One region of the Fictibacillus iocasae genome, then DNA from elsewhere that is predicted to be linked to it. Evidence: riboswitches for the same ligand, from Rfam matches in the RefSeq annotation. Region 1 holds a riboswitch; each other region holds the start of a gene.
The links. Region 1 has a riboswitch for cyclic di-GMP ahead of ACFQPF_RS08550 (GGDEF domain-containing protein). Riboswitches for the same ligand answer to the same signal wherever they lie in the genome.
Positions count from the first base shown of each region.

Region 2: it holds a riboswitch for cyclic di-GMP, as region 1 does, so the genes downstream of both, ACFQPF_RS07115 (hypothetical protein) here and ACFQPF_RS08550 (GGDEF domain-containing protein) in region 1, are expected to answer to the same signal.
Region 3: it holds a riboswitch for cyclic di-GMP, as region 1 does, so the genes downstream of both, ACFQPF_RS15690 (B-box zinc finger protein) here and ACFQPF_RS08550 (GGDEF domain-containing protein) in region 1, are expected to answer to the same signal.

Region 1 covers NZ_JBHTCP010000014.1:40,901-47,945, forward strand. The annotation lists gene ACFQPF_RS08540 (YhjD family protein) at 11-376, shown strand; gene ACFQPF_RS08545 (serine/threonine protein kinase) at 483-1,151, shown strand; cyclic di-GMP riboswitch class I at 1,214-1,301, shown strand; gene ACFQPF_RS08550 (GGDEF domain-containing protein) at 1,412-2,344, shown strand; gene addB (helicase-exonuclease AddAB subunit AddB) at 2,582-6,076, shown strand; gene addA (helicase-exonuclease AddAB subunit AddA) at 6,082-7,045, shown strand, end outside.
Region 2 covers NZ_JBHTCP010000013.1:87,071-94,115, forward strand. The annotation lists gene galU (UTP--glucose-1-phosphate uridylyltransferase GalU) at 1-137, opposite strand, end outside; gene ACFQPF_RS07110 (M36 family metallopeptidase) at 337-1,806, opposite strand; cyclic di-GMP riboswitch class I at 2,168-2,260, shown strand; gene ACFQPF_RS07115 (hypothetical protein) at 2,295-3,068, shown strand; gene ACFQPF_RS07120 (S8 family peptidase) at 3,464-4,630, shown strand; gene ACFQPF_RS07125 (polysaccharide deacetylase family protein) at 4,683-5,621, opposite strand; gene ACFQPF_RS07130 (magnesium transporter CorA family protein) at 5,901-6,842, shown strand; gene ACFQPF_RS07135 (hypothetical protein) at 6,909-7,045, shown strand, end outside.
Region 3 covers NZ_JBHTCP010000049.1:124,465-131,509, forward strand. The annotation lists gene ACFQPF_RS15680 (hypothetical protein) at 1-840, opposite strand, end outside; gene ACFQPF_RS15685 (Ig-like domain-containing protein) at 954-2,576, opposite strand; gene ACFQPF_RS15690 (B-box zinc finger protein) at 2,614-3,048, opposite strand; cyclic di-GMP riboswitch class I at 3,152-3,237, opposite strand; gene ACFQPF_RS15695 (D-glucuronyl C5-epimerase family protein) at 3,443-4,444, opposite strand; gene ACFQPF_RS15700 (TcaA NTF2-like domain-containing protein) at 4,670-5,248, shown strand; gene ACFQPF_RS15705 (D-glucuronyl C5-epimerase family protein) at 5,290-6,288, opposite strand; gene ACFQPF_RS15710 (S8 family serine peptidase) at 6,638-7,045, shown strand, end outside.

The DNA of each region.
Region 1 (7,045 bases):
GGGAATCGCCGTGCTTTATGGATCAGAAGAAGACCGGGGATTAATTGAGCGGTTTATTATGTATCCGATGCTGCTCACCATATTTGACCGAGATTTAAGGATCATTCAAGCAGTTCCGCTGAAACTGAAGCGGCCATACATCTTGCTCATTGAAAAAATAATGGATGATATCAGCATGGAGCTGCATGAAACGAGAAAACAGATGCTATCAAGGAAAATAAAAGTCATGGACGGAAAACGTCTTGATGACCTTACGGAGTATGAAATTTTTATTAGAGGCTATCGGGAAGTAATGAGGTTTCCAAACGTACACTTGCGAAACAAAGCAGAAACCCTTATTGAGCATTTCTTATTGAAGAAATATCCCTCTACTTAACGATTTGCTTAGGGTGAGAAAAATAATTGGCGACTTTTTGGCTTGACCGTGTATACACTAAGAAAGAAATGGTCTAACAACGGAAAGTGAAAGTCGAGGTCGGATTATGATAGAGAAGCTGCAGGAATTTATTAAGCTTGCAGAAGCACTAGATAAAGAGGCTGTGATTGTCAGTGATGATGAGTTTGATCCAGTCAAAACGATAACGTATCCAAAGCCGTGGATTGTGCTGGGGTGCGGAAATTATGCTGCGGTTTTTGCTCATCCGGATCATATGGATTATGTGGTAAAGATATACGGAAGGGCGAAAGAAGGCATAAAGGACGAGATAGAGGTATACAGCCGCCTAGGCCGACATCGCGGGTATTCCCAATGCTATTATTATGGGGAACGATTTTTAGTGTTAAAGCGAATTTTTGGGACGACTTTATTTGATTGTGTTCATAAAGGGATGAAAATTGAGCCAACGATCATTGATGAGATTGATGCAGCGCTCGATTATGCACGCCAGCGTGGATTGTATCCACACGATGTTCATGGAAAGAACGTCATGATTTCCAATGGACATGGTGTGATCGTCGATGTCTCGGACTTTTTAGTGAAGGAAGACTGTGGAAAATGGAAGGATTTAAAAGCCGCGTATCACAAGTTGTATAGGCATACCCTATACCGTTTTCCTATAAAAATCCCATATAATGTATTAAATGTGGTGAGAATCGGGTACAGGTGGTATAGAAAAATAAGTAAAATTGGTAAAAAAGGTACAAAGAACTAGATAAAAAGTTGGAAATATCCTCCTGTATAGGATATAATCACTATAAATTAATATTATACCTTTGTTTTTCAAGGCAAACCATTTGAAAGAATGGGACGCAAAGCCACGGGTCTAATGCTGAACAACAGCGAAGGCAGCCGGGTTGCCAAAGGGGACGATCGGCTGCATGCTAGAGCTGCTTCCTTTTTGGGGAGCAGTTTTTTTGTGCTGTTTCAGCACGGATACATGTTTGATCAAACAAAGAGATTTGAGGGATTTACATGGCCAGAGAAAAGTATTGGCAAGAGTTGCGGAAAAAGCTGTATACAAAACATGTGGACGCCATCCCTACCATGATCGATCATCATTTGGGCGAACTAAAAACGGCAAAATATTTTAATTTATTTCTCACATCATCACTCACACCGTATGAACATACGGTACAAAAAATGCTTCATGCGAATTGTCGAGGCGTGTTTCTGCCTGAGCGGCGATATAAAGGATTTTTAAAAAAATCAGAGGAAAGTGCCTTTCAATCTGGTATCCAGTTTGTGAAGCATCAGAAAATTCCATACCGTTCATTAGGGTGCTTTACCAAAAGTATTCGAAACGCCGTCCTGCTGGAAGTGAAGAAGGTGCTGTCGGATGAAGAGATGGAAGTCCAGCTCCATGTATTGGAGCGTTGGAACGAGATCAGCCACCATTCTTTAACCGGTTTCTTAAGCGGCTTTTGTTCACAGCAATTCATGGATTTAAAAGAAATCAGCATTCGTGATCCGTTGACTAACTTATATAACCGGCGCTATTTCTATGATTGCCTGGATGATCGGATTAATGAGTCCGCGTGCATGGAACAGCCTCTGACGCTCCTCATGCTCGATGTGAATAATTTTAAATATGTAAACGATGAATTCGGCCATAATAAAGGGGACGAGCTCCTGTGCCATATTGCATGGCTGGCCCAAGAGCAGTCTCTTGATTACGGCTTCCGATTCGGCGGCGACGAGTTTGTCTTCCTGCTTCCAGGAGCAACCGAGCAGGAAGCCTATGAAACAGCTGTCAAGATTGAAAAAAGGTTAAGTAATTGGAAGAAATACGTTTCACTTGCATACGGGGCCATAGAACTTAAGCCAGATGCAGGAGAACGAATCGATGACTACCTTCATTTGGCGGACAAAAGAATGTATGACAGTAAAAAAAGTATAAAAAGATAGAAAAAAATACGTTGTGATAAAGTGTGAAAGCTATCAACGAATGCTATGTTTTTGCAAGGCAATCCTTCATCTTCTCCAAAATGATTTGTACGTTTACTAGAGGTCGCATCTGCTTATTGATGCGGCCTCTTTTAATTTCGTCACTTTCCATTTTTTCCATTCGAACGCATGTTTTGTTCAGAGTAGGAGTATGCGATAATGTAGAGATAAGAAATGGGCGAAAGGATTGTGAGATAAATGAGTTTGCGATTTATGCTGGGACGTTCAGGAACGGGCAAATCAGAGCGGATGATGAATGAAATCATTGAACGCTTAACAGAAGATCCAGCAGGGGAACCGATTATCTATTTAGTGCCTGATCAGATGACGTTTCAATCAGAGTATAAGCTATCCTCTGCACCTGGTATGAACGGAATGATAAGGGCACAAGTCTTCAGCTTCTCCCGTCTGGCATGGAAGGTTCTTGGCGACATGGGCGGCATGACTCGAACGCATATTACCAGTACAGGTATTCATATGATGCTGCGCAAAATCATTGAACATCGCCGTGAAGAGTTAAGGATCTTTAAGAAGTCCTCTGATCAGACAGGGTTTTATGAGTTGCTTGAACTGATGATGACAGAGTTGAAACGTTATTGCATCACTCCTGATGAAGTGAATGGTCATGCTTCTTCGCTTCAGTATTTTGCAGGGAAAGAAAGCACAAAGAATGTACTTCAAGACAAGCTTTCTGACCTTGGACTTATTTACAATGAACTGGAAAACGCTCTTGCGGCAAATTATGTTGACTCAGAAGATTATCTCCGTCTACTTGTTGAAAAGATCCCTCATTCACCCTACATACGAGAGTGCGAGATTTATATTGACGGCTTCCACTCCTTTACTCCGCAAGAAAAAGAAGTGCTTGCGATGCTGATGAAATACGCCAAAAAAGTAACGGTTGCATTGACTGGTGACGTGGAGAGCCATCATGCTGCACCTCATGAACTGGATCTATTCCATATGACATCTTCAACGTTTATCCAGTTAGTCAATATGGCGAAGGAAAATGGTGTCAAAATAGAAGAAAATGTTCTTCTTGCCACTCCTGAAAGATTTAAGTCACCTGCTTTGCTTCATTTAGAGCGCCACTTTGATACCCGCCCTGAAGTTAAATCAATGGATACAGAGGGTTTAAAGCTTTATTCCGCTGTTTCATTGCGGGCAGAGGCAGAAGGAGCAGCTCGAGAAATATTGCGGCTTGTTCGTGATGAAATGTACAGGTTTCGTGATATTTCCATCTCCGTGCGGAACTCTGCTTCTTATCAATCGGTTATTGAAACGGTATTTGAAGAATATGAGATCCCTGTCTTTGTCGATCAGAAAAAGTCGATGCTGCACCATCCTCTAGTGGAGCTGATTCGTTCGGTGCTGGATATCATCAGCAAGAACTGGCGATATGAAGCGGTTTTTCGTGCGGTGAAAACAGATCTTCTTTATCCAGGTGACCGTACAAGAACGGTTAAAGAGCTGAGAAAAGGAATGGATCAGCTGGAAAACTATTGTCTGGCACTCGGCATTCAAGGGAGCCGCTGGACAGATCCTAAACCTTGGAAGTATGTGCGAATCCGCGGCCTTGAAGAAGGAGAAGCAGCAAGGACAGATTCTGACCAGCAAAAGGAAAACGAGCTGAACGAGCTAAGAGAAATCATTGTTGCACCTATTAAACGATTGTCACGTGATTTTAAAACAGGAAAAACGGTCCGAGATTATTGCGCAGCCCTTTTTTATTTTCTGGAAAGAATGGAAATTCCCGCTAAGCTTGACGCGTTGCGCCTGAAAGCGGAGGAAAACGACAGGCTGAAGGAAGCGCGTGAGCATGGACAAGTATGGAATGCTGTGCTGAACCTGCTCGATGAAATGGTGGAAATGACAGGGGATGAAGAAATTCCTCTATCCTTGTGGACAAAAATGCTAGATACAGGTCTAGAGAGCATGAAGTTCTCACTCGTTCCGCCAGCGCTTGATCAAGTGCTCGTCGGAACGGTGGACCGCTCGCGATTTACAGATGTAAAAGTGCATTTCCTGCTGGGTGTAAATGAAGGAGTGCTGCCTGCACGTCCGAAAGAAGGCGGCCTTTTGTCAGAGAGTGACAGGGAAATGCTCGAGCAGAACGGATTGGAGCTGGCACCTTCAAGCAGAAGGCAGCTGCTTGATGAACAGTTTCTTATTTACTTATCGCTCACGAACGCATCTGACAAGCTGTATGTATCCTATCCTCTGGCTGATGAAGAAGGAAAGACACTGCAGCCGTCTATGGTGATAGCCAGATTGCACACTCTTTTCCCTGAAATGAAAGAAAGGCTTTGGAACAATGAGCCGGAGTGGGAGGATGACCTTGAATTTATTCAGCATCCGAGAAAAGCGGTCGCCTATTTGAACGGAAAATTGCGTGAATGGAAACGGGGCTATGGCATGGCGGATGTCTGGTGGTCTGTCTATAACTGGAGTCTTGAGAATAAAGACATCAGGCATTTTGCTTCTACCGTAATGTCGGGACTTTTCTTTAAAAATCAAGAAGAACGGCTTGAACGTTCAATTGCCGAAGAATTATATGGTTCAACCATATCTGCGAGTATTTCAAGAATGGAAATGTTCTCTTCGTGTCCGTTTTCTCAGTTTGCTTCATACGGACTCAAGCTGAAGGAACGGGAAATTTACCGGCTGGAGGCCCCGGATATTGGACAGCTCTTCCATGCGGCGCTTAAGAATATGAACGATTTTTTAGACAGCCGCGGAATGAAGTGGCAGGATCTTTCACAGAATGAAGCTTTTCGTATTGCGGGAGACATGGTGGAGCTGCTCGCGCCTAAACTTCAGCATGAAATACTGCTGAGCTCCAACAGGCTGCTCTATATTAAACGCAAGCTAAAGGATGTTGTTGGAAAAGCCACTTTTATTTTAAGTGAGCATGCCAGAGCGAGCGGCTTTGCCCCGGCAGGACTGGAGCTTGGATTCGGCCGAGGCGGTGAGCTGCCACCGCTGGTGTATGATCTGCCAAACGGAACGAAAATGGAGATCATCGGACGAATTGACAGAGTGGATACAGCGAAATCGAACAGCGGCCTTATGCTGCGTGTTATTGATTATAAATCCAGCTCAACGGGACTTAATTTAAGCGAGGTCTATTATGGCATTGCCCTGCAGATGCTCACGTATTTAGATGTGGCGGTGACACATTCAAGCAGATGGCTTGGAGAGGAAGCTGTTCCGGCAGGCGTGCTGTATTTCCATGTTCACAATCCACTGTTGGCTAACAAAAAATTGATGACATTAGAAGAAATTCAGAAGGAAGCATACAGAAAGTTCAAGATGAAGGGGCTAGTGCTCGCAGAAGAGGAGGCGATCGGCCTCATGGATCATACGATGGATAAGAAATCGGATATTATCCCTGTTGAACTGACACAAAAAGGATTTCATAAGAGAAGCTCTATCGCGACTAAAGAGCAGTTTCATCAATTACGTGGGTTTGTGAAAAAGACGGTTCAGCAAATCGGCACCGAAATTTCAGAAGGGCATATTGCTATCTCTCCTTATGATTTAAAGAACAAGAAGCCTTGCACGTTCTGCTCGTATAAATCGGTCTGCCAGTTTGATGAGTCGTTTGAGGACAATTCATACCGGCAATTGAAAAACGAAAAAGATGACATTATTTTAGAAAGAATTTGTGAAGAAGGAGGAGAGGCGAATTGAAAACGATGACGCCAAAGCCTGAGGGAGTGCTGTGGACCGACGACCAGTGGAAGGCCATTACGGCCAGAGGAGAGAATATCCTTGTGGCTGCTGCGGCTGGGTCAGGCAAAACGGCTGTCCTTGTAGAGCGGATCATTTCCATGATTAAAGACAAGCATGCGGATGTTGACAGGCTGCTGATCGTAACGTTCACGAACGCTGCAGCTGCGGAGATGAGAAAAAGGATCGGCGAAGCACTGGATGAGGAGCTGAAAAGTCACCCTTCATCCTTGCATTTAAGACGCCAGCTTAATCTTTTAAATAAAGCCTCCATTTCAACGCTCCACTCCTTTTGTATCGAAGTGCTGAGAAAGTATTATTTTATGACAGATCTGGATCCTGGCTTTAAAATTGCGGACGAAACCGAGGCAGAGCTTTTGCGTCAGGAAGTCATGGACGACTTGTTTGAAGAAGAATACAGCAAAGGGGAGGAGCATTCGTTTTATACGCTTGTTGACGCGTACAGCTCTGACCGCAACGATCTCGAACTTCAGAAGCTTGTGCTCTCTTTGTATGATTTTTCCCGGAGTCATCCCGATCCGGAAGGCTGGCTTCAAAATATGGCTGCTTTATATGAAACGAATGGGAATGATATCGAAAATCTTCCATGGACGATGGAATTGCTTGATGACATGGCCAGGCAGCTTACGGGATTAAAGATGTATGCGGAAAAAGCGCTTGAAGCGGCGCTGTCGCCTTCAGGGCCGGGGCATTATGTTCCGGCGCTTGAAGGAGATGTGTCTGAAATGGAAAAGCTGCTGGCCGCTTCAAAAACGTGGAACGGGCTGTACGCGGCATTTCAAAAACTCGAATTTGATAAGCTGAAGACAGTTCGGGGATTTGACGGTGACACGGCACTGAAGGACAAAGTGAAGAATATGCGTGACTCTGTGAAAAAGAGAGTGACTAAGATAAAGGAAGATTATTTTG
Region 2 (7,045 bases), on a different contig from region 1:
ACTGCTTCTTCTACGATATATTGGATCGTCGGCTTGTCCACGATCGGCAGCATTTCTTTTGGCATCGCTTTAGTTGCCGGCAGAAAACGTGTGCCAAGACCTGCAGCCGGAATAATCGCTTTACGAATCTTCTTCATCTCTCGATCAGCTCCCTGATGGTAATCAACGTTTACCAACAGTGTAGCGAAAAACCGCCGTCAAAATACGTACTTTTACAGAGATTTAACAAAGGCTTATTAATTTCGGGGTCCGGTACTCATTCCGCAAAAGCGGCATGGCTGCCGCTTTATGTGCGGAATGGTACCGGACCCCGACAAAGACAAACCGACAGTGCTTTTAATTCGTTGACAGTCCCCTTGCGGCAAAAATCGAATCAATGGCCGTGGCGTTTCGACCGGCGTTCAGCAGCTGATCTGCCTGCTTGATCGCTTTTGCTCCGTTATTGAACGTCGCGTTCGGTGTCAGTGACCAGTGTGACTGAAGCACGAGCTTTGTCGCCGTATCACGGCCGAGTGCCCCTGCCAGATCGTACAGTCCCTGCGACCAGATCTCGCCGTCCGAATGTACTTGGTTCACAACATCACGCGGATACACTTTGTTTTTATCAAGCCTTCGCAGACATGGCGGGTTGCTGCTAGAATACGAGGCGGCATCCCACTCTCCTACACACGCTGTTCCGAACGCACCAGGCGCGGCGGCATCTTCATATGTGGCGCCGAGGAAATCGCCGAATCCTTCACCCATCGCGCCGCCTTCTGCTGAGTTCCCCCACCCTGGGACCTGGTTGTCCTGGATCGAATGGCCGTATTCGTGTGCGATGATGCCTGAATCCTCCGCATCGTCCACTCCGCCTATGCCGAATGTCAGCTCTTTTGTCGACGGACTGTAGAACGAGTTGTCCTGGCGGTACGTGTTCACGTTTGCTTTAATCGAGCGGTTGTTTATGTTGGAAAAACCGAGGGATTGAATATACCGCTGCAGCGTGTCGATATGGTAGTACACCATCACGTCCTCGAACCGGTCATCGCTGCGTGTGTAATTGAACACATGGCTGGCACTCGTCGTTCTCGATTTGGAATAAATGTTCACGTATTGGCCCTCGAGCTTTCCGGTGCCGTTCAAGCCTTGAAGAGACACAGGCTTCAGCTGGGCAGTGAGGGCTGCTGAATCGGCGTCATTGCCGTCTGTCAGCCCCGTTTTAGATCCTTGTGATTCAATCGGATTTGGCAAGAACACCTGGCCTGACCCGGTCACTTTTTGGTTCAAATCCTTCTTCTTCAGCACTTTTCCGGTGCCTGCATGAACATACATTTCCCAAGCCCCGAACGGCTCATCGGCATGCAGGGTTATTTTATAGACAGGAATCGCGGTGCCGTTTTCAATAGAATAGCCAAACACATTCTCAGTCTGTGACCAGCGGCCAGCCTGAGCGTTAAGGTGCTGTGCCGCTTTCGATTCTGCCTCGCTTTTTGTGATGTTCTGCTTCGGCTCTTCCACTTTCGAGTAAGACGTATAATCAGAGACCGCCATAAGTGCCTTGCCGTTTCTATCGAGCGTAACCGTCACTTGATTGGTAAAAACGGGTTTGTCTTTCACCGTTTGCTGATAACGGACGTACGTTCCAGCGTTCGCTTCAATCGTCGTGACATATGTAAGACCAGAAAGATCGGCGTTAAGGTTGTATTGCGCCGCATTCTTCTTTAAGTACTCATCCGCTTTTACTTTCGCATCAAAGCTCTGTGCCTGAACCGTTCTCGGTGTGTAGTCTGGTGTGCCGCCGCTAAAGGTTGGGAGAGCCAATGTCATCACAAGCGCAGCCGAGCCAAGCATCTTAATCAGATTCTTCTTTTTCAAAATAACAGCCTCCTAAAAGTTTGAATTTTCATACAATTAGTGTAAGGCCTGTCCTAGCCTCAATGCAATGGGTCTATTTTGATAGATTTTGTAGGAATAAAACATCTGGAACATCTGGGGTCCGGTACACATCTGGGGTCCGGTACTCTTCTTTCAAATGCTGCTTTATGGCGTTGAATGATGGAGATGGTACCGGACCCCGATTGTACCGGACCCCGAAAATACGAAAAAATCAAATATACAAACCCTGTATACGGTTTTTGTCGAAATAGGTCGCCTGTACTATTTCCATATTTTTTATTTATTTGTAAAATATTGATATCGGTAAAACCAGAGAAATCTGGCGGCACAAAGCTATAGGGGCTAAGGGCACACACAGAATCGCCTACGCCAGCCAGCTGCCTTTACCACATTTTTATATCCTTAAGGAGGATGAGGTAATGAAAAAGAAAATGATGAAGTTCGCTGCGGCTGTTCTTGCACTCGCTGTCATGCTTGGCGCGCCTGCTGGATCGTACGCGAAGGAAAATGGTTCGAAGCACGAGCTGCAAAAAAAGAAAGAACAGAAGAAAAAGAAAGACAACAAGAAAAAAGGCCACGAAAAAAAGAAGCAGGATGAAGCAAAAAAGAAAGCTGAACTAAAAAAGCAGTACACCAATAAATATCGCGAGCTGAACAAAAAGCTTATTCAAATCGAGTCAAAGGTTAAGTCTCTTAATGAAGAGATCGAGCTGTATTATGGAGAAGAGCCTGTTAAAGAAGAACCGCCTAAGACAGAGCCTCCTAAAGAAGAACCGCCAACAGAGCCAGTTCCGGTTCCCAATCCGACTCCTGTTCCAAACCCTGCACCAGAACCTGTGAAAGCATCTTCTGATGATGACGAGGAAGAGGATGAAGAAGAAGAGTGCGATCATCACGAGGAAGATGAAGATTGCGAGGAAGAGGACTGCTGTGAAGAGGAAGAGGAATCACGCTTCGAGGAGTTTGAAAACAAGCTGATGTCTCTTGATAACCAGCTGTATCAAGTGAAAAACCAGATGAACAAATTGGTTTCCGACGCTAAGAAAAAAGGTGTCACCCTTGATGCATCCATTACTAAAGCAGGAAATGAAAAGTATGCAGCTGTTAAAAGGCTCATCGCCGAAAGCATCACGAACTTAAACAAAAAAGAATCTGGTGAACCAGCTGAAAAGCCAGCTGAAGTAATTAAATAATAGAAATGAGCTGCCGCAGTGTGCCGGCAGCTTTTTTGTGGCAGATCCACGTTCGGGGTCCGGTACTTTTTTCCATAATGGTGCTAAAACGGGGTTGGAGATGGAGATGTACCGGACCCCGACGTTGTGCCCCAACGTTGTGAATCGGTTTTAAACTAGTCATTTCTTACCTTTTTTCTCGTTTCCAAATTTCGTCTATTATCCAAAACCTGTTTTTTCTATAGTCGAATTTTAACACGGGTTTCGAAGGTCACACATTATTTTTCTGAATATTTCGTTACTTTAGTGTTATTTTAAGATAATTTAAAGGGTTTGTTAATTTTATATCGAACCCCTTTTCCCTTTTTGAGATTGTGTTAACCTTGAAAGCAATCAAACAGAAGGAGTGATCAGTCATGCTAAAACGTTTCGCTGCAGGTTATACTTCTCTAGCACTTTTGGTTGGACTTGCTGCACCAACTCAAGCGGGAGCAGCTTCTATACCAGAGCAATCCGATTCAAAGGAAGCACCGAAAGAAATTATCGTAAAATACAAAGAAGGTGTTTCTTCTACTGAGAAGTCATCACTTATCTCTAAGCTTGATGATTCCCTTAAAGAAAAATACAGTGCCTTTTCTGTTGTGACTGTGACCGATGGAAGCGTGGCTGAAGCGGTTAAGGAATATGAAGCGAACCCGAACGTCGAGTACGCGGAACCGAATGTGACATATAAGGCAAGCTATGTGCCGAATGATCCTGATTATTCGACAAAGCAATATGCTCCTCAAAAGGTTGGAGCAGAAGCGGCCTGGGATGTGACACGCGGTTCTTCAACGGTAAAAATCGCCGTTGTTGATACAGGTGTGGACTACAACCACCCGGATCTTGCCGGAAAGGTCATTAAAGGCAAGGATTTTGTTACTGATGACAACGACCCGATGGATGAAAACAAGCACGGCACGCACGTTGCGGGGATTGCAGCAGCATCCACGAACAACGGAGTCGGAATGGCTGGCCTTGCGCCCAACGTGCAGATCTTAGCCGAGCGAGTACTTGACGCGGACGGCAGCGGAACGCTTGATGATGTAGCGGCAGGTATCCGTCATGCGGCAGACAGCGGTGCGCAGGTCATCAACTTAAGCCTTGGCGGCGCGGTCGGAACGAAAACATTGGAAGATGCCGTAAACTATGCGGCAAGCAAAGGTTCAGTCGTTGTAGCGGCAGCGGGTAACGAGAGCACACCGCTTCCTAGCTACCCTGCGTATTATGATAAAGCGATCGCTGTAGCGGCGACAGATCAAAACGACAAGATCGCTTACTTCTCTAACTATGGGCCATGGGTTGATGTAGCGGCACCTGGGGTAAGCCTCTACTCTACAGTTCCTGGCGGAAAGTACGAGAACCTGAGCGGAACAAGCATGGCATCACCTGTTGTCGCAGGTGTAGCAGGCTTGCTCGCATCACAGGGCAAGAACGCAACACAGATCCGCACAGCACTTGAAGGAACAGCGGATAAAGTAACGGGGTCCGGTACACTTTTCAAACACGGACGCATCAATGCAGCAAAAGCAGTCACTCAATAGGTCTATAGAAAAGAGGGGGTCCGGTACTTCGCGTACCGGACCCCCTCTTTTTTTATTTTAAGCTATGATCCTCCAGCTTCACGAAGCGGAAGCCTTGTTCGATGAGCAGCGGCACGGCTTGAATGATGCCTTGTGCGGTACCGCTTTTGGGCTGGTTCATGTGCAGCAGCGCGATGGAGCCCGGCTGAGCCGCTAGCAGTGCTGACTTGACTTGTTCACTTGTAAAGGTCGCGCCTGCATCGCCTAGCACATTATAGTTGACAGCTGTTTCTCCAAGGTCACTTGCGATCTGGACCGCCACCTCGTCATAATATGCCGTTCCCGAGCGGAAATACTTCGGCTTTTTTCCCGTGAGTTCCAGGATTTTATTTTCATTTGTCATGACTTCTCGTACAGCCTCTGCGACACTTTCTGTCCCCTTTACACCATATGCCGACTGGCCTTTCACCGATAACGGCTTATGCTCGGTGCCGTGGTTCTCGATTTCAAACAGCGGATCACGCGAAAGGGCAAGAAAAGCCTCTTTGTTCGCATCGATCCATCGGCTGTTTACAAACAGCGTGGCGGGAATTTTTTGCTGCTGAAGAAATTGGATCAAAAGCTGATCGTAGCCGCTTCCGTTTGGACCGCCGCAGGCATCTAGGGTGAGCGCGATCACTTTTTCTTGGGTGTTCAGTGCCGTTTTAACACCCGTGACGTTCTCTCCCCATTGGCGTGGTTGGATGCTGCTGTATTTCTGAACGAGCGCTCGCTCAGTAACGGTATCCTCATCATCACCTTGGCTCGTTCCCTTATCCTGCTCTCGCTCTTTTGACAAATCTGGTTGATGGGCTTCATTATTTTTACCTTTATTTGTGTCCTTCTCTGCTTCTGAATGATTCGGTTGTTGATGTTCCTCTGTGCTGCTCCCCGCCGGTTCCACTCCGCCTGCACATCCTCCTAGAAATAGCAGGGCACCGCCTAGCACAATCCCCTTTTTTATCCACCCCATATTTTATCTCCTCTGTTAAAAATAACCTTTATTTTCATTATGGGGTACGGTACGCCGAAAAGACAATCCTTGTTTTTTGTCCATATGGCAAGGACACGATCACTCTTCTCCACTTATAGCAAGGTTCTTTGACCATGGTCCGGTACCATTTCCCAAGTGTTTGGGAAATGGTACCGGACCCCGCACTTCGGACCCCGCACTTCAGGTTTGCCACCTTGCTGGCAGGGGGAAATTAGCGGTATAGTGAGGGAGTGATATAGGCAAGGAGGTCTCTCTAACATGCTGCAAATATTATCAAATAAACATCATTCGTTGACAGAGCTTGAGCAGATTGAGCAAGGCTGCTGGATCAACTTGATCGCTCCGACGCCGGAAGAGATTGAAGCTGTTGTACGCGCAACAGGGATCGATCCGGAATTCCTGCGAGACGCACTCGATGAAGAAGAGCGTTCTCGCATTGAAAAGGAAGACGACACCGTCAGCGTAATCGTCGATATCCCGCTGCTCGAGCAGGACGAGAACGGTCAGAACGCTTACGATACCTTCCCTCTCGCCATGATTGCGTGCGAGCATTATTTTATTACGGTTTGTTTAAGAGAAAATCCGATCATTGAAATGTTCGTGAAAAAGAAGGTTCGAAACTTTTACACGTTTAAGAAAACGCGCTTTATCTTTCAGCTGCTGCAGCTGATTTCGCAATATTATTTGCGCTACCTGCGCCAGATTAACCGAAAGACCGACACGATCGAACGGGAGCTGCGGCAGACGCTGAAAAACCAGGATCTGTTCGAGCTGCTCAGTCTCGACAAATCACTGGTCTATTTTACGACTTCTTTAAAATCGAACGATGCGGTACTCGAAAAGCTGCTGCGGATGAACTTTTTGAAAATGTATGAAGAAGACCGCGAGCTGCTGGAGGACGTGATCATCGAGAACAAGCAGGCGATCGAAATGAGCCAGATCTACAGCAGCATCCTAAAAGGGCTGACGAATGCGTTCTCCTCGGTTATTTCGAACAATTTGAACCTGGAGATGCGTTTTCTGACATCGTTCACGATCATACTGGCGTTGCCGACGATGGTCGCGAGCTTTTATGGGATGAACATTCCGATTCCGTACCAGCACAACCCGCATGCGTTCGGCATCATGCTCAGCGTTGCCTTCATGCTCTCAGGCGCCGCCGCGTTCTTCTTTTGGCGCAAGCGGTATTTTAAAAAATAACGAGCGAACAGCCGTCAGCACAACATGCTGGCGGCTGTTCATCTCCATAGAAAGGAACTCTCCTCTATGTTATTTACAGAAAAAGTTCTGCATACACCGGAAACACCGGCTACCATTATCGACGCCGATTATCGGGCGGAGTACGGGGTTATTGTGGCTGAACGAAGAAACCGCCGCCGTTCGTTTTATCATAGCCGCGAGAA
Region 3 (7,045 bases), on a different contig from region 1:
AAATCCAAGTTCTCGTTCCAACGTCTTAAGGTTGGACTGATGGTTTGGACTCCAAGCTGATTTAAGAACTGGAGCGACCCACCCATCCGGATACCATTTCCCTTCTGTTCCATCAAACTTCCCTATTGCGGCATACTTACTTTGTATCCAACCTCTTTTGCTTCCAATTCTCACTTGATACCATCCATTTTGAGATGCTATGATAAAGATATTTTGATGCTCCTTAAATGAACCAATCCGTTTGCTTTTCTCACTTTGTGTTGAGTAAACTTTTTGATTAATATAGGAACGAGCATCATCATAGATGAGTTTTACTGGTTTTACCCCTGATGGTAGTTTTCCCACATAAATAGTTGTTGTATCTTCCCCTTCTACCACAGTGACGGGGTAGTTCGCACCAAGTGGGTCTGAGATGAAATCAATCGGTACAAACATGTGGTTGTCCTTGACAATCGCCTTCATTTTCATATCAGTCACGACACCATTTACCGTTTTAGTCTTTAAAGGAATCCCCCTGTTTTTACCCTTAGTGTAACTTGAACCGTATATGTTCTCCTCGCGAATATGCATTGTAGAGTAGTTTTTTCTTTGTACATACAATACCTTTGATTCCCACATTTTCACCAGACGTTCCTTGTACTGTGTTGCTATCCAATCCAATGGTAGATAGTAAGTACCGCCTGAATCATAAGGTTTACCTTCTAATAAGAATGGTTGTAAGTCCGGATCCGATACGACCTCATTATCGAACTTGAACACAAGTGAAGTTGCACTAACCTTTTCTGAAATGTAAGGAAATAAACTCAACAATAAAATAATAATTAAAAGAAATTTCTTCATAAATTACCTCCTATAGTTTAATCCACCAAAATTAACATCAACTTATACATGAAAATGTTTCTTTAAAATATCAAAAAACCAGTCTCCTTCTCGTTGAAGGAGGCTGGTAAATATTATTTAACTTTTATTGTTATTGTTTTCCCTTTGTTGCCTACGCTGTCTTTAGCAAATAGAACAATGGTTGTTCCCTTTTTTTGATTTTTAATTTTCAAGCTAAATTTCCCTTTTGCATCAGCCTTGCCTGCCCCAATGATCTTGCTGCCCACTTGAGCATAAACGGTTGATCCTGCTTCAGACCGACCAGAAATCGTTTTTGATGTAGCTTTTACTCCATTCACTGCAGGAGCCGCAGGGGCAATTTTGTCAACTACCGTTATTGTTACATTTTTCGTTCCATATAGATTCTTTGCACTGATTTCCACTTTAGCACCCGCATTTTGCTTAGGAATGTTAGCTGAGAAATCGCCTTTATGATTAGAAGCCGTCTTATAATCTTTTCCTGCTAACTTTAACACTACTTCAGTATATGGGGCTGTTTTCCCTACAACTTTGGTAGTTAAGTTCGTTACCGGACTTACTGTTAAATTTGGAAGAAGACTAGGCGCTGTGACTGTAAGTTTATACTTACCAGAATTCAAAGTATACTCACTGTTATTGAACACTTTTATATAGTAATTTCCTGGTTTCAAGGTAATGCTTTCAATATACTTTGCCGGATTTTGTGAATCACCGCTGAAGTAATCACTTGTTACTTTATTGTTTTCTTCATCATACACAACAATTGACGTTGTTGAATCTACGTAAGAAGTAAGATCTACTTTGACTTCCATTGTTCTCTGAACTGAAACCTTGTAAAAATCAGATGAATCGTTCCAAGACAGAAATCCTGTTATTGGCTGGTAAAAGGTGATGGACTGCGCTTCTACTGTACCGTTGTTCGGTTCGGTATCATTATTTCCAGCATAATTAATGCTTGTTGTAAGCTGATATTTTCCAGTGTTTAAAGTATATTCTGAATTGTTATAGATAGATATGTAATAATTCCCCGGTTCTAAATCGACATAATTGTTATATTTAGCAGGGGAGAGGGAACTGCCATTAAAATAATCACTAAATACTTTTTCGTTTTCTTCATCGGTCATTTTAATTGTGGTAGTAGAATCCACGAATGATGATAAATTCACATGTACTCTTCCCGCTTTATCAACAGTCAATTTATAAACATCTACTGAGTCATTCCAAGATAAAAAACCTGTAACAGATTTGTTATAGAAAAGAGGCTGAGCTTCAACAGTACCATTATTGGGCTCTGCTTCATTATTACCAGCCTGTGAAAAAGACACTTGAAGTGTGAAATCACCTGTATGCTTCAAATATTCATTGTATTCTCCAACCTTCAAGCGGTATGTCCCTGCCTCAAGATCAACCCAGTCGTTATGCTTACCTGGAGTAGAAGAAGAACTTGTAAAGTAGTCTCCAAAAACTTTAACATTGTTGCTGTCATATAATTTGAAGTGGGTGGTTGATTTTACATAAGAAGTGATGTCAATGGATACCCTCCCTGCACTTGGCACTGTGAAAAAGAACTCTTTTTCCTGTTCTTGTTCAGTAAGTGAACCAGAGACAAAAGTTAGGACTCCATTTGCTGCTTGTACGTTTTCAACTTGGAAGATAGAAATGAGAAGAAAAGTAAGTGCAGTTAGTGTAATAACGATTTTGTTTAATTTAAACATCATGTACCCTCCTTGTTATTAACTGATTCTTTGTTTAACGTTATGCGGCATTTGTGTATTCTGCGAGTTGTTTCGCTTCTTTTAGACCCTTTACAATTTTCATTACCTGAAATGGAAGTACAAATACTCCAATTACCATAGACAATCCTAATTTAATTAAGAAATAGATGACCCAGCCCATTAATGGCATGAATAGAAAGATATTTGGAGTAATCTTATTCAATGCACTCCATCCCCACGGTACACCTGCCAATGCAATAGCTAACATAAAGCCTTCTGTTAATCCAAAGGCAAATAATACAGTCATAATAATGGCATTACGAATTAATATGGATTTCTGTTCGCTTACTTGGTTTAGTACGCACGAATCGCATGATGGATAGGTAAATTTTTCACTGCAATTTGGACATAATGCCTTTCCGCAAACCGTACATGTCGAAACCGCGTCCATTTCATAATGTTTATAGCATTTCATTTTAGACTCCCCCTCGTTGTTTTGTTACTTTAATAACTTCCTATTTCTATCAACCTCCCAAACAAAAAAGCCATGGCTAAACAGCCACAGCATACTTAAGAACTATGGCAACCTGACGATCATAGCGTAAAACGCCTTAGACTCACGGCTTTGCGTCCTTCCCTTTCGAAAAGTTTGCCTTTTTCATAATTATTCAATTAAAGGTAAATATTACTATACACTTAGTATAATGGAACCTATTTCCTATGTAAACACTAAAATATATAGGCTATTTTTCCACCTTTAGATCTGTGCTAATTGTAGGTGTTTACGCTAAGCCCAAACATTAATGGGTTCATTAAAAAAAGAAAAGCTCCAGCAAACACAATAGCTAGAGCTTCTCTCATCATCTCTTTTATTTCACATACCCCGCCCACCGTCTGTAATAGGTGAGGTAGGTTTTGTCGTTGGATATCGTGTATAGGGCGTGCATTTGGAAGATGTGAATCGCGTGGTACATCGGGACGACGTGCGGCTGCTGTTTCATGGTGAGATGGCTGAGGTCGTAGGATGTGAAGCCGCCGATGTCGTACTTTGGCAAAATTTTCTTGATTGCGATCAGTCCTTTTTGCTGCAAATAGTACTGCGCCGTCTTTTGGCCGTAATCTGCCTTTACGCCAAGCTTCATCCAGTCATAAAGACCGAACATGGCGTATACGAATCCGTTCAGTGTGTAATTGTCTGGGTTGCTGATGTATTCTTCAAAAAATCCGTATTCATTGTACGATTTTCCGAGTGCGCGCAGGTTCGTGTATGTGCCGCCTCTTGACTTGGCGCGGGTCATGAACGCGAGGCATTTTTTCCCTGTTTCCAAATATTTGACGTCCTTTGTTAAGTGATACGCTCTTGAATATACGCTCAGCGCCTGGCCTTGAGCCATAGCTGAGTACCAACCAGGCTGGTATTTCACGCGAAGATGCTTGATCTCGTAATAGAAATCATAACGAAGCGATCCGTCCGGCTTTTGGTATAGCACTAAAGCATTCGCATACTTGAGAAAGCGGGCTTTGTTTGCTTCATTCTTTGTTCTGACATACTTGCCGTGTTCGGAGAGTGCCATCTGGGCGATTGTAACCGGGTTGTACTGGTACTTGTCATAATACTTCACCATTGGGATGCCTTGGGCGTCCATTTTGATTCGAGACATTTGGAAAACTTTTTGGCTGAGATTGAAATAGTCGCCTTGCGGGGTATAGGGAGCGAGTTTGTGGGCGTATTGGTAGTTGTTCTTCTTGTAGGTAGCAACTGACTTTTTGACGAGTGCAGAATAATCTGCGGCGTAGCTCGGAATGGCCATCGAAAATAACATGACCGCAGCGATTGTTAGCACAACGGCTGTCTTATAAAACTCCTTCAATTGAACTATTCCCCCTGCTCTTATTGTGATGAACTGCCTTTTTCATACTATACCAATAATTACCACAACACATGATAATATTATACTAATGTAACAAAAATTGTAACTTTCTTTACATTTACATATCATTTACATTTTCTTCATTTCATTTTTTGTTGAAATAACCCGATATAACGGGGGAAGTTTCGGTTTGGACAAGAGAGGACGATCAAGTTGTTGGAGTATGTGACGAGGTTTGGGGCTGTAACCATTGTACTATCATGTGTTTTCGCATTTATCTTCGCCTGGCTGCTATTTGGACTCTCGGTGAAACGGTCCTTGGCGGTCAGTCTCGTTGCCCTCGTCATGCTGATGTCTCCGTTTCAGCTGCTGCAGGGCAAATTGGAAAGCCTGGAAAAAGCCAAGAAACAGGCAGAACATCTCGTGACGGAAACAGTGTATGCGGATTCCTATGTTGAGGGGGCGTCTGTTGCCTCCGTCGAGGAAAAAACGGCGTATGAATTTGTGAAACAATACATTAAAGCCTATGCTGAAGCCGTTAACACTGGAGACTTCAGCAAAGCCCAGCCATTCCTGCTGCCACAAAGTGAGGTTTATATTTCACAAAAGAAAAATGCGGAAGAACAGCATAAAAAAGGATTGTCGTCTGAAAACGTTCTTCCCTTGACTTACTCTCACTTTCAACAGACAGGCGATGACCGGTATGAGCTGAAGGTGACCGAAGACTCGACCGGTACGATTTGGTTGTATGAACTAAGCTCCCAGAAAGATTCATTAACCATTTCGGAAATCCGTAAACCATAACATTAAAGCCCCGAATCAGACGCTGATTCGGGGCTTGTCTATTAATCTACATATTTCGCCCAGCGTTTGTGGTAGCTGAGGAAGGTTTTGTCTTTCGTAATCGTGTACAATCCGTAAATCTGGTAAAGGTGGACAGCGTGGTACATCGGCACGACGTGAGGCTGCTGCTTTCTCGTCAGGTGGCTTAGGTCATAGGACGTGAAGCCGCCGATATCGTATTTTGGCAGGATTACTTTTAATACTTTGATGCCATGCTCCAAGTGCTGCTGCGCTCTTTTCTGGCCGTAATCCTCTTTTACACCGAGCTTCATCCAGTCATACAGGCCGAACAATGTGTACACATAGCCGTTCAGCGTGAAGTTATCGGGCGTCGTGATGTATTCCTCGAAGAATCCGTATTGCTTGTAGCTTGGCCCAAGTGAGCGCATGTTCGTATATGTTCCGCCGTTGGACTTCGCTTTCATCAAGAACTGCAAACACTTCTTACCTGCTTCCAGGTATTTAACATCCTTCGTTAAGTGATACGCACGCGAATACACGCTTAGCGCCTGCCCTTGAGCCATCGCAGAAATCCAGCCTGGCTGAAACTTCGCCTTTAAATGCTTGATCTCGTAATAAAAATCGTAACGAAGCGAGCCCTCCTCCTGCTGATACGCAACAAGTGCATCCGCATATTGCAGGAATCTCGTCATGTGCCCCGGCTTTTGGGTTCTCACATACTTCCCATGCTCAGACAATCCCATTTGTGCGATCGTCACTGGATTGTACTGGTATTTGTCATAATACTTCACCATCGGAATGCCTTTTGCATCCATTTTAATACGCGACATTTGAAAAATCTTCCCGCTAAGGTTGAAATAATCACCCTGAGGCGTATACTGAGCAAGTTTATGCTTGTACTCATAATTGTTTTTCTTATACGTCGCCACCGACTTTTTGACCAACGCAGAATGCCCCGCCGCATAACCAGGCGCAGCTGCCGCAACGGTAACCATGAATACCGTCAACACAGACACCGCCCATTTCATTACATGTTTCACTTTCTCTCTCCTATCTGGAAATTGCACGTTCGATTTCCGATCCTTTTTCAGTTGGGCTGAGTATAATTTATATCGGTTAAATTTAAAGCTATTTTAAGTTTCTAATATTGATTTCAGTATAAAAAGAATAAATATTAATTAACGGTGTAAATACATCCTTACATTAAATGTTCCTAGTATTACGATCTAAGTTTGATGAACTTAAGCCTAGTCATGGAATAGTTAGTTTTCTTCCAGCCATATGTAATATCATTGAATTTTTATTTACTATTTAAATTCCAAAAATTTCTACCGATATAATCTTTGGAAAAGACTAAGTCTTTTTACCTAAAAAGAAGGAGAGATAAATTTGCAAAACACAAAAAATAGGTTATTTTCACTAACTATGGCTGGCCTGCTTACAGTATCCACCCTGTTACCAAGTATCACGTTTGCACAGGAAACCAAAAGTTCTGTTAAGCCAACTGCCCAGCAACAAAGCGGCCAAGCTAAAATAAAAAAAAGTAAGTGGGCTAAGTCAAATGACGAACAAGGAAAGGAAATTGTGAATAGGTCTCCTCGCGATACTAGTACTCAAGATCAAAGACTCCTCGCTAAAACCAGAGGTGCTAATAAAAATAAAGAAATGTATATAAAAGACGAAATTATTATTAAAATGAAATCCGGTGTTTCTTCAGAATCATTCTATAAGACGAATAATTTAAAGCTTAAGACGAAATTAAAATCGATTAAAGCTGATGTAGTTAAACTACCAAGT